Linked DNA regions of Actinoalloteichus hymeniacidonis. The protein of the gene in region 2 interacts with the protein of the main gene of each other region in a pairwise test. Links are inferred from orthologs where the notes say so. Each region holds a gene or a part of one and is shown on either strand. Other genes may lie near its edges.

Region 1 (4,734 bases), 2.2 Mb from region 2 along the record:
ACGGCACCTTCGCCGATGTCGACGACGACGAAGTGCTCGTGGCCGAGGATGCCGAGGTCATGGTGGCGCATCCCGCCCTGCTGGGCGGCGACCCGGCGCGGTGGTCCGAAGTCTTCGCCGATTACCTGATCACCCAGCCGTTTCCGCAACTCGGCAGGCCGGTGCACACCTTCAGCGAAGCCGAACGCACCGAGAATCGCCTCACTCGGTTCGATGGGATGACGACCTACACCAGCCGGGTACATGCGCTCTGCCGACGCAACGCGGCGTGGACGTACTACTCGACCACGTTGTGTTTCCCGCTGGTCAGCGGGGCCGGGGACGTCCTGGTCGAGATCGACGCCGAGGATTCCTTCGCGGCGGAGATCAAGTGGGTTCGGCTGGTGGGGCACCGATCCGATCGGGATTCGGCCGATCTGCCGTTGAGCGAGGTGGGTCCGCTGGATGCCTCCGAACTCATCCAGACCCTGCTGGACCTGACGAGCTGATCTCACCCGGCGGTGTCATAGGCGTCGGCTAGGGTCCGCCACAGGTTAATCATTCAACCGAGCGCGGACCGGTTTCGCCGCTGTCGAGATCCCCGCCGAGGCATCGACACCCGTCATCAGAGCCGTGGCCCGCACACCGCCGGGTTGCTTTCCAGTCCACCGGGAATGGAACGCAGGCGCCACCGATGGCATCGAAGACAACACCGCACGCCCGTTCGCCCATCCGCGACAAGGAAGACCGCATCCCCCATGTCCCACGACACCCTGCAACGACCACCGGCCGAGATCCGGTACGCCGACGAACTGGCCCGGCTGCGCGCCGAGGACACCGGACACCGCCCGCCGGGATGGGCGCTGAGTCTGTCGGCCGCCCGCCGGTTCATCGTCGGCGACGAGCGCGCCGGAATCGCCCGCAAGTTCGTCGGCGACCCATCGCTCATCGACCGGGCGCTGGTGACACTGGCGACGAGTCGTGGCCTGATGTTGGTCGGTGAGCCGGGAACGGCGAAGTCGCTGCTCTCCGAACTGATCGCGGCAGCGGTGAGCGGCGAGTCGACCCTGACCATCCAGGGCGGCGCGGCGACCACCGAGGACCAGATCAAGTACTCGTGGAACTACGCGATGCTGGTCTCCGAGGGTCCCTCGCCGCGTTCGCTGGTGCCGGCCCCGATGCTGCGCGGCATGGCGGAGGGCAAGATCGTCCGCTTCGAGGAGATCACCCGCTGCCCGCTCGAAGTGCAGGACTCGATGTTGTCGCTGCTCTCCGAGCGCGTGGTGGCCGTCCCCGAGTTGACCGGCGCCGATTCGATGGTCTTCGCCCAGGAGGGCTTCAACGTCATCGCCACCGCCAACACCCGGGACCGGGGCGTCAACGAGATGAGCGCGGCGCTCAAGCGGCGCTTCAACTTCGAGACGGTGTTCCCGATCGCCGACTTCAACACCGAACTCGACCTGGTGGAACGCGAGGCCGGGAACCTGCTGCGGCGCTCCGGCGTCGAGATCGCGCCCCGGCGCGACGTGCTCGAGGTGCTGGTGACCACGTTCCGCGAGCTACGCGCAGGCAAGACCGACAAGGGCCAGTCGATGGAACGCCTCTCCACCGTGATGAGCACGGCCGAGGCGGTGTCGGTCGCCCACGCCGTCGGGCTGCGCGGCTGGTTCCTGCGCGGGCAGGAGGGCGACGCCGCCGACGTCGTGGAGTGTCTGGCGGGCACCGCCGCCAAGGACAACGGCGAGGACCTGGTCCGGTTGCGCCGCTACCTGGAACAACAGGTGCCCAAGAAGGCCACCGACGGTCAGTGGAAGGCGTTGCACGACGCCCGGCACCGGCTGCCAGGCTGATGCCCGCCACCTTCATCGGGGTCCGCCACCACAGTCCGGCCTGCGCTCGTCTGGTCGCCTCGACCATCGAATCGCTACGCCCGGCGATCGTGTTGGTGGAGGGTCCGTCCGATTTCAATGACCGGATCGATGAGCTGCTGCTCGGTCATCGACTGCCGATGGCGATCTTCAGCTACCTTCGGGACGGCAAGCGCGCGCAGTCCTCCTGGACTCCGTTCTGCGATTATTCGCCGGAATGGATCGCCCTCACCAAGGGTCGCGAGGCAGGCGCGGAGGTCCGTTTCATCGATCTGCCCGCGTGGCATCACTCGATGACCGATCAACGCAACCGCTACTCGGACGCGGAGAACCGCTATTCCGAGGTGGTCGACGAGCTGTGTCGCACCTTCTCGGTGGACAACATCGACGCCCTCTGGGATCACCTCTTCGAGGCGCAGGCGGACGGCGGGCTCGCGGAGCGACTGACCGCCTACTTCGACCTGTTGCGCGGCCAGGTCACCAAGGACCCGACCGCCGAGCACGACGAGGAGTCGGCGCCGTTCGCCGCGTTGGAAGCTGGCGAGATGGACATGGCGCGCGAGGCCTACATGGCCGCCTGGGTGCGCTCCGCCGTCGTCGAGGCGGGCGATCGACCAGTCCTGGTGATCACCGGCGGTTTCCATCGCCCCGCGTTGGTCGCCGCCTCGGCCGCCACCGACGGCGACTGCACGCCACCGGTGGTGCCGCAGCCACCGGCGGGCGCGGTCAGCGGGAGTTTCCTGGTGCCGTACTCCTTCACCAGGTTGGACTCCTTCGTCGGCTACCAGGCGGGGATGCCCTCCCCCGAGTACTACCAACAGCTGTGGGAGAACGGACCGAGGCAGGCCGCGACCAAGGTCATGCAGATCGTGGCGCAGCGGTTGCGCAAGCACAAGCAGCCGGTGTCCACCGCGGATCTGATCGCGGCGACCGCGAGTGCCGAGGGTCTGTCCCGGCTGCGCGGCCATCCGGAGCCCACCCGGACCGACATGCTGGACGGTCTGGTCACCGCGCTGGTCTCGGAGGATCTCGATCAGCCGTTGCCGTGGACGGTGCGCGGCACGCTCGCCGAGGGCGCGCATCCGGCCGTGGTGGCGATGGTGAGCGCGCTGGGCGGCGATCGAGTCGGTTCGCTGCATCCGAACACCCCCGCCCCGCCGCTGGTGTTGGCCGTGGAGACCGAGCTGCAACAGCACGGACTCGACGGTGATGGCGACGTGGAGCTGAACCTCGTCGAGGACGGCGATCGCCAGCGCAGTCGCCTGTTGCACCGCCTTCGAGTGCTGGACATCCCGGGCGTCGTCCGGGTGAACGGCCCGAGCACCGGCGCCGATACGCGGGCGACGGAGAGCTGGGCCCTGCAGGCGTTGGAGACCCGCCGCACCGCGTTGATCGAGGCGGGTTCCTATGGGGCCACGCTGATCGACGCGACATCGGCGCTGTTGACCGAGCAGGTCGCCGAGGCAGGCAACGATGTCGATGCGCTGGCCGCCGTGCTGTTCGATGCGGCGCTGTGCGGGCTCGACACGCTGGCGGACACCATCGTGTCGGCGGTGGCCGAAGGAGTGGCCGGGGCGACCGATCTCGGCGCACTGGGTCGGGTGTCGACCACGGTCCTCGGCCTGTGGCGGCACGACACGCTGCTCGGGTCGGCCCACAGCCTGTTGTTCGGCGAGATCATCAGCGGTGCCGTGACACGGGTGCTGTGGCTCGCCGAGGGCGTCCAGGGCGCCACCGCCCCGATGGATGTGCCCCGGATCAAGGCGATCGCCGCCGTGCGTGACGCATTCCGGCATGCCGAGCATGAGCTGGATTTGGATCGCGACGCCGCGCTGGCGGTGATGCAACGCATCAGCCTCGACGAGTTGGCTCCGCAGGACCTTCGTGGCGCGGCCTTCGGGTTCTGCTGGTCGATGGGCGACGCGGGATCGTCCGGTCAGGGTGGTGTCGATGCGGCCAGGGCCGCCCGGGGCGCGGCGCTGCCCACCACCTTGGGCGACTGGTTGGCCGGGCTGTTCGTGTTGGCCCGTGACGAGGTACTGACAAGCGAGGAACACGGCGATGCCGAAACCGACACGTCGGGTGTCCTGAGTGTGTTGGACGAGATCATCTCGGCGATGCCCGACGCGGACTTCCTCATCGCGCTGCCCGCCCTGCGCGGCGCATTCGAGTTCTTCCCCCCGAGGGAACGCGAGATCATCGCGGCCGGACTCCTCGCCAGACGCGGGAAGCACAGCAGCCCTCGGAGTCTGCTGCGGCTCTCGGTCGATCCGACCGTGCTGGCCGAGGCGATGGCGCTGGAGGCGAGAGTGGCCGATCTGTGTGCCCGCGAGGGACTCGGCGGAGCGGAGGCGTGACGATGTCCGACAGTGATCTCCAGCGATGGCGGCTGATCCTGGGCAGCTCCGCCGAGAAGCACACCGGCGGTCTCAGCGGGGATGCCGCAGGCCGGGATCAGGCGTTGAGCTGGTTGTACGGCCGCGACCCGGAATTGGCCAAGCGCGGTATCCGAGGCGATGGCGGCGGTGCAGGCAAGGAGGGTGGCGACGGGCCGTCGGCCCTGACCACGGTGGACTGGCTCGACTCGGTACACCGGTTGTTCCCCAAGGAGACCATCGAACGCCTGCAGCGCGACGCCGTGGAGCGCTTCGAGATCCTCGACATCGTCACCGACCCGACGGTATTGGAGCGGGTCGAGCCCAGCCCGAGTCTGTTGAGCGCGGTGCTGCGGACCAAGCATCTGATGAATCCCGATGTCCTCGCGCTGGCTCGCAAGATCGTCGAGAAGGTCATTCGGGATCTGATGGAGAAGCTGCGTACCGAGGTGCGGCAGTCGTTCACCGGAACGAGGGCTCGCAGGCCCAGCAGGTTCAAGCAGGCCCGCAAC
Region 2 (7,450 bases):
ATGCTGCGGCGGTCGTGGTCAACGCCTCGACCGGCTTCACCGATGGCGCCGAACTGGGCATGGGCGCCGAGATCGGTATCTCGACGCAGAAGTTGCACGCCAGGGGACCGATGGGCCTGCCGGAACTGACCTCCACCAAGTGGGTCATCTGGGGCGAGGGACAGGTACGCCCGAGGTCGTGATCTTTTTCTCGATCGGTTTCCGGGCGGCGGCTCGCTACCCCGCCCGGCATACCGTCATGCGTGTGAGCGCACCGCTCACCACCCTCGTTGACTTTGGGTAGTCGTATTCTTACTCTCTGTGTGGATCTTCCATCTCGGAAGCCGCCGATGAGGAGACGACTGGATGGTCACAGCAGGCGAACCGAGGAGCTATCCCTTCGGGTCGGTCGACCGCTTAGAGCTTGATCCGACATATGCGGCCTTGCGCTCCACCGAGCCGGTGGTGAGAGTCCGGATGCCCTACGGAGAGGACGCCTGGCTCGCTACCAGCTACCAGGACGTTCGGACGGTGTTGTCCGATCCCAGGTTCAGCCGTGCCGCCTCCACCGGCCGGGACGAGCCGAGGATGAGTGAGGACGTGATCCAGGGCGGCCTGCTATCCCTGGACCCACCGGAACACACTCCGCGTAGGCGGATTGTGATGCGGTCCTTGAATACGCGCCGGATCGAGGAGCTGCGCCCGACGGCGCGGTCAGTAGCTGACTCGCTTATCGCTGAGATGGTGCACACCGGTCCGCCTGCCGACGTGGTCCACGACTTCGCCATCCCCTTGGCAGCCGAGGTGACCTTCGAACTTCTCGGGATGGCGACCGAGGACCGCAAACAGTTGTGCGAGTGGACCGACGCCACCTTGAGTGTGACCACGATGAGTCCAGCCGAGGTCGACGAGAGCATGGCGAGGTTGGCGGAATATCTCGCCGAACTGATCAACCGCCACCGGCGGACCCCGTCAGTCGGTCTACTCGGAGAGTTGGTGGACGCGGCCGACAACGGAGTCATCTCCGAGGATCAGATCGTCCCGACTTGGATCGGTGTACTCGCTTCGGGGAACGAGGCCGTCACAAGTCAACTCTCGAACTTCATCTACCTCCTCATCCAGTGGCCGGGCTTGGTCGATCGCCTGCGGACAGATCCTGGTCTGGCCCCCACCCTGGTAGAGGAACTGACACGTTTCGTGCCGCTCGGCGCAAGTGCAAGCTTCGCCCGTTATGCCTTGTCGGACGTACTGCTCGGTGACGTCCTCATCCGGGCGGGGGAGGCCGTGCTTCCTGCCATCGGATCGGCGAACCTGGATCCGGCCGCCTTCGAACGACCCGAGGATCTGGACCCGGATCGGATCGGTCGTCCGCATCTCGGTTTCGGGCATGGTCCACACCGCTGCCCTGGCGCCGCGCTGGCCGGGATGATGCTTCAGGTGGGATTGACCGCGTTGTTCGGGGCACTGCCACAGCTCCGATTCGCCGTCGAGGATGATGGTCTCGAATGGAAGAGTCCGGTGCTGGTCCGGGGTCTGGTCAGGCTTCCGGTCAGCTGGTGAGGGAGGACGACGTCATGAGTCGCTGGAAGATCGACGTCAACCAGGGGGCGTGCGTCGGATCGGGCATGTGCGCAGGCACCGCGCCCGAGCATTTCCGGCTCGACGGCGCTGCGGCCAGCGCGATCTCGGAGGAGATCGACGCGCACGATGGGGTGATCGACGCCGCGGACAGCTGCCCGGTCGAGGCCATCCTGGTGCGTGAGTTGGTCGGTGGGAAGGTCGTAGCACCGGTCGACTGACCTGGTCGGCCGCCGCCCATCCACCCGACCGGTAAGCTGCCCGTTCGTGTCCGAGACGACGGCGGTGAGTCCGATGGAGAGTTCTGCCCGTCGGCGGGTGGGTGTGATGGGCGGCACCTTCGACCCGATTCACCATGGCCACCTGGTGGTCGCGAGCGAGGTACAGGCACGCTTCGAACTGGACGAGGTCGTGTTCGTGCCCACCGGAAAGCCCTGGCAGAAGGACGGCCAGGTCATCACCGCCGCCGAGGACCGCTATCTGATGACGGTCATCGCGACGGCGTCCAACCCGAGGTTCTCGGTCAGCCGTGTCGACATCGACCGCGACGGGCCCACCTTCACCGTGGACACCCTGCGGGATCTGCGCACCCATTACACCGATACGGACTTCTTCTTCATCACCGGCGCCGACGCGTTGGGGCAGATCCTGTCCTGGCGTCGAGCCGACGAGCTGTTCGCGCTCGCGCACTTCGTCGGAGTGACCAGGCCCGGCTATCAACTCGCGGACCACCACCTGCCGGCAGGCTCGGTGACGCTGATCGAGGTGCCCGCGATGGCGATCTCGTCCACGGCGTGTCGCACGCGCGTGGCGGAGGGGATGCCCGTCTGGTACCTGGTTCCCGACGGCGTCGTCCAGTACATCTCCAAGCGGGACCTATACGTCGATTCCAGTCGCTGACCTGCTGTCTTGTCGCCATCGGGGGTCGGTGGGAATGAGTCCGATCGGTTCTGGAGTCGGTCCGTCGTGTGGTCCAGCACGGTGATCGCCGATGCGGTCTGGCGCAGGGCGTAGGCGAGGTGGAGCCACGGTATGCCATCGGCGAGAGCTCGGCGCCGGTCTGCGTTGTCCGATAGGTAGTGGCCTCATCGGCCTGTGCGGCGGGATCGACCTCGAACCGGCCGATGTCGCGGAGCCGGGTGGGCAGCACGCTCGACGTCCGGATGGGGGCGTTCCCGCCCGTCTCGGGCGCAGCAGCGCTGTGGATCGACGGTGTTGTCGAGCTGGCGTGACCCCTGTGGCACGAAGTAGTCCGGCAATCGATTACACCAGGTCAGCGACGAAACGAGTCGGCCAGGGTGGTCCTGGTTCCCGCTCGCATCACCGCACCGGGTGCGGGCTGTACCGGGGCCTGACGTCGGACCAGGATCGTTCCAACACCCGGCTACGTCACCTCACGTCTTTTTGCGTGTCGGCGATGTACCGGGCACCGGTACGCTCAGACACTCGAGCGGGCGAGCTTGCCCGCCACGGAGGGAGAACTGTGGTAGCGACCGACGAGGCGCGGAAGACGGCGCTCGTCGCCGCCCGTGCGGCGGCGGACAAGAAGGCCCACGAGATCGTGGTGCTGGACGTGTCCGATCAGCTTGTCATCACCGACTGTTTCGTGATCGCCTCGGCGCCCAACGAGCGTCAGGTCTCGGCCATCGTCGACGGCATCGAGGAGAAGCTGCGCGAGATCGGTGTGAAGCCGGTACGCCGTGAGGGCGCCCGTGAAGGCCGGTGGGTGCTGTTGGACTTCGTGGACGTCGTCGTCCACGTGCAACACGCCGAGGAACGTGCGTTCTACGGGCTCGAGCGGCTGTGGAAGGACTGTCCGAGGGTGCCGTTCGACGATGGAGCCCCCACGTCGACGTCTTCCGAGGACAGCGCCGAGGCGGCTTCGGCGACCGAGGACGATCAGGCGTGACGCTGTCCAGATTGGTGCTCTGGCGGCACGGCGAGACAGGGCACAACGCAGAGGGCCGGTTGCAGGGCCACCTCGATACCGAACTCACCGAGCGGGGGCGTGCGCAGGCTCGCCGTGCCGCGCCCGAGTTGGTTCGTTTCGAACCCGAGGTCGTGGTCACCTCGGATCTTCGTCGTGCTGCCGACACCGCGTCGGCCTTCCACCTGATCACCGGCGTCAAGACTCAGACCGACACCAGGTTGCGTGAGACGCACATGGGTGATTGGGAGGGTCTGACCTCGGTGGAGATCGAGGAGGCCTGGCCGGGGCTGCTGTCGAAGTGGCGCGACGATCCGACTCAGCCGACGCCGAACGGGGAGACACGGATCCAGGTCGCGGACCGCGCCGCAAGCGTCGTCGCAGACCTGGATAAGGAGTATTCGGGCACGGTGTTGCTGTGCGCCCACGGTGGTCTGATCACGACGCTCACCGGGCGGTTGCTCGGTCTGGATCTGCCCCATTGGCTGCAACTCGGTGGCATCGGGAACTGCCATTGGACGGTTCTGGAACGCCGTGCCGACGACATCGTGTGGCGGCTACGGCAGTACAACGCAGGCATCTCGGAGTGAACGCGGCGGATCGTAGAGGTGGGGAGCTGCTGGTCCTCGGCGATTCCCTCGCCTTCCACGGTCCGCAGGGCCCACATCCGGCCGACGAACCGAGGCTGTGGCCCAATGTCGCCGCCGCAGAGTTGGGCGGTACCGCTCAACTCGTCGCGGGGCTCGGTTGGACGGCACGGGACGCCTGGTGGGCATTGACCGGCGATCCGAGGGTGTGGGCCGCGTTGCCGCTGGTCCGCGCGGTGGTATTGGGTGTCGGAAGCATGGACACGCTGCCCTCGCCGCTGCCGACGGCATTGCGGGAAGGCATCCGGTACCTGCGTCCCGACGGCCTGCGTCGACGGGTCCGGGCGGGTTACCGGCGGCTCCAGCCGTCGCTGACCCGGGCCATGGGCGGTAAGCCGGTGGCGCTGCCGCCTCGGCTGACGGTCCGGTATCTCGATGAATGCAGACGGGCGATCCGAGCGCTACGTCCCGAGCTACCGATCATCGCGATGGTGCCCTCGGTCCACCGCGCCGACTCCTATGCCCGGATCCATACCGGGCATGCGCCTGCCGAAGCGGAGATCCGGGCCTGGGGCGGCCGAGTCGGCATCCCGTTGCTCGATCTGCCTTCGCTGGTCACCGACCACCTGGACTCCGGCCAGGGCAACCGTGACGGGCTGCACTGGGGCTGGACGGCACATCATGCCGTCGGGCTGGCCTTGGCCGAGCTGGTCATCGCGACCGGCGAACCCATCCGGACGGCGATACGGCCGACGCACCACGGCATCGAAGCGATGGCCTGGCGGCAGAACAGCAGGCGCCCGGGATGACCGTGGCCATCGTCACCGATTCGACAGCCCACCTCCCCGAGGGATTCGCCGAGCGATATCGGGTGCGGGTGGTGCCGCTGCACGTCCTGGTGGACGGCCGGTCGCGGCGAGACTGCGTCGACGTCGGCCCGAAGGAACTCGCCGCCGACCTCCGGGCCCACCGCCTGGTCACCACCTCCCGCCCGACACCGAGCGAGTTCGCCGCGGTCTATCGAGAACTGCTGCGGGACGGCGCCGAGATGATCGTCTCGGTGCACCTGTCGGCAGACCTCTCCGGAACCTGGGATGCGGCGTGGTTCGCAGCCGAGGAACTGGGCTCGGACCGGATCAAGGTGATCGATTCTCGTTCCACCGGGATGGGCCTGGGCTATGCGGTCCTGTCGGCCGCGATCGCGGCGGGCTCCGGTGCCGATGGCCACGAGGCTGCCAGGATCGCCGAGGAGACAGCGCTGCGGACCAGGGCCTTCTTCTGTCTGGACACCCTGGAGTACCTGCGACGTGGTGGTCGTATCGGCACTGCGGCGGCGTTCCTTGGCACGGCGCTGGCGGTGCGTCCGCTGCTACACGTCGACGACGGCGGCATCGTCCCCCTGGAGAAGGTCCGCACCTCTGCGCGGGCGCTGACCAGGCTGGTCGACCATGTCGTCGAGACCGCCGGGTCCGGCGATGTCGGCGTGGCGGTGCACCACCTGGATGCGCCGGAGCGAGCGGTGGAACTGGCGTCGAGGATCGAGGAACGCGTTCCCGGCTGCCGGGCCTGTCTGATCTCGGAGTTGGGCGCGGTGATCGGCGCGCATACCGGGCCCGGCGTGCTGGGCGCGGTCGTGTTGCCGGGCGGCCCTGACCTGATCGGCTGAGCCACCCGAGTGGCTGGGCGTAACCCCACGACGTTACGCAACCGAGGGCGATCGGAAGGCCGCCGTCGCGTTCTGACCGGGGAGTTGTCCACACCGTCCGATCCATCCACATGTGGATCTTGAACTCGGGTGTTGCTCGTGATCGACGGCTTGAATGCACGGCATGGCCGTTTCCACGACACCACGCCGAGCTGTCTTCCCGGGCCCTCGGCGGCGACTCGACGTCATCGTCACCGGGGAGGACGGCGATGGCGTGCCGCCGGACGCCGGTGTGACGAGGGCCGTCGGGGATGGCTGGAGACGGCGGGACGGGACCGGTCGAGGTGCTCCACCCGTCGGCGGGCGACATCGCAGTCGCGTCGGTGACCCGACCTCCGTGAAGCTACCCACCGAAGGCAGGCTCAACCGCCTCGTCCGGCGCTGGGTGCCCGCTGGCATCGGCTCGGCCCGACTGGACCCCGGCCGATCGGGCGCGCTGGCGCTCGGGCTCGGCGCGGTGGGTATCGCCTTGGTCGTCACGGTGGGATTGCTCTGGCGGTCCGCGCCTGCTGCGGAACCACTACCGCTGGTGCCCGCCGCCGCCACTCCGCAGACCTCGTCGACCTCGGTGGCAGAGACGACGACGGCGCCCGCCGAACTGGTGGTCAGCGTCGTCGGGCGGGTCATGACACCCGGACTGGTCACGCTCAGCGCGCCAGCCAGAGTGGCGGACGCGGTGGCGGCTGCGGGCGGGGCACACCCGGATGCCGATCTCGACACGGTGAACCTGGCTCGTCCGCTGGCAGATGGTGAGCAGATCCACGTCGATGCGCCCGTGCCACCCGGAGCGCAGTCCGACGGCGGCGTGGTCGGCGGTGGCGAGGCCGCGGCCACCGCCGGTGGTGGTGCCGCGATCGACCTGAACGCGGCATCGGTCGCCCAGCTCGACTCGCTGCCCGGCGTGGGGCCGGTCACCGCGCAACGCATTCTCGATTGGCGGACCGAACACGGTCGGTTCGATTCCGTCGAGGACCTGCGCGAGGTGGACGGGATCGGCCCCACCAGGTACGAGCGATTGAAGGACCTGGTGACGGCATGATCGAGCAACCGGCTCGCCGTGACCTCCGACTGGTGCCCTCGGCGCTGGCGGTGTGGGGCACCACCCTGGTCGGGATGTACGGCGGCCACCACGCCGCGATCCTGGTCGGGATAGTGGCCTGCCTGCTGGTGATCGGCTGCGGCCTCCGGGCCTGGCATCGATTCCCGCTCGCTCGACGAATGATGGCGGGCGTGCTGGCCGTCGGGGCACTGACGATCACGGCCTCGATCGGTATCGCCCTTCGGGTCCAACACACCAGCGGCCATGAACTGCGGGCCGCAGCCGAGCGAGGCGCCGAGGCCCTCGTGCGGCTACGACTCACCGAGGATCCGGTCCGGTTGAGCAGCGCGGGCTATGCAGGCTCGCCGGACGACGGCAGGTTGTTGATCCGCACTCAGTTGACCGCGATGCGAGGGGACGACGGATGGACCCCGACCTGGGGAGGAACGATAGTCCTCGCCGATGACCCCGAATGGGCGACGCTGCTACCCGGTCAACAGGTGACCGTCGAGGGCTCGCTGCTCCCTGCCCGCTCCGGCGACCTCACGGTGGCGGTGCTCCGGGTGCGGGGACCACCCACGGCGGTCGGGCCGGTCTCGTGGTGGCAATCGGCTGCCGACGTGATCCGCGGTGGA

Evidence for each region.
Region 1: the proteins of rsfS (region 2) and BKA25_RS10365 interact in binary tests that used the Escherichia coli proteins (3 or more experiments, as listed by UniProt). The link is inferred for Actinoalloteichus hymeniacidonis from one-to-one orthologs.

Annotation. Positions count from the first base shown.
Region 1 is NZ_JACHIS010000001.1:2,348,757-2,353,490, reverse strand. What follows is about bases 1-2,783. They hold BKA25_RS10365 (ATP-binding protein), read left to right. Parts: upstream 1-737; coding sequence 738-1,829; downstream 1,830-2,783. Other genes in these bases: BKA25_RS10360 (DUF5682 family protein), read left to right, coding at 1,829-2,783; BKA25_RS10370 (DUF4132 domain-containing protein), read left to right, coding at 1-488. Also shown: more of BKA25_RS10360, read left to right, coding at 2,784-4,204; BKA25_RS10355 (VWA domain-containing protein), read left to right, coding at 4,207-4,734.
Region 2 is NZ_JACHIS010000001.1:4,557,297-4,564,746, reverse strand. The notes cover bases 2,067-4,753. They hold rsfS (ribosome silencing factor), read left to right. Parts: upstream 2,067-3,040; coding sequence 3,041-3,466; downstream 3,467-4,753. Other genes in these bases: octT (diglucosylglycerate octanoyltransferase), read left to right, coding at 4,071-4,753; BKA25_RS18980 (histidine phosphatase family protein), read left to right, coding at 3,463-4,074; nadD (nicotinate-nucleotide adenylyltransferase), read left to right, coding at 2,067-2,457. Also shown: BKA25_RS19005 (glutamate-5-semialdehyde dehydrogenase), read left to right, coding at 1-182; BKA25_RS19000 (cytochrome P450), read left to right, coding at 346-1,539; BKA25_RS18995 (ferredoxin), read left to right, coding at 1,554-1,778; more of nadD, read left to right, coding at 1,852-2,066; more of octT, read left to right, coding at 4,754-4,880; BKA25_RS18970 (DegV family protein), read left to right, coding at 4,877-5,737; BKA25_RS27980 (ComEA family DNA-binding protein), read left to right, coding at 6,114-6,815; BKA25_RS18960 (ComEC/Rec2 family competence protein), read left to right, coding at 6,812-7,450. UniProt on the Escherichia coli protein: Functions as a ribosomal silencing factor. Interacts with ribosomal protein uL14 (rplN), blocking formation of intersubunit bridge B8.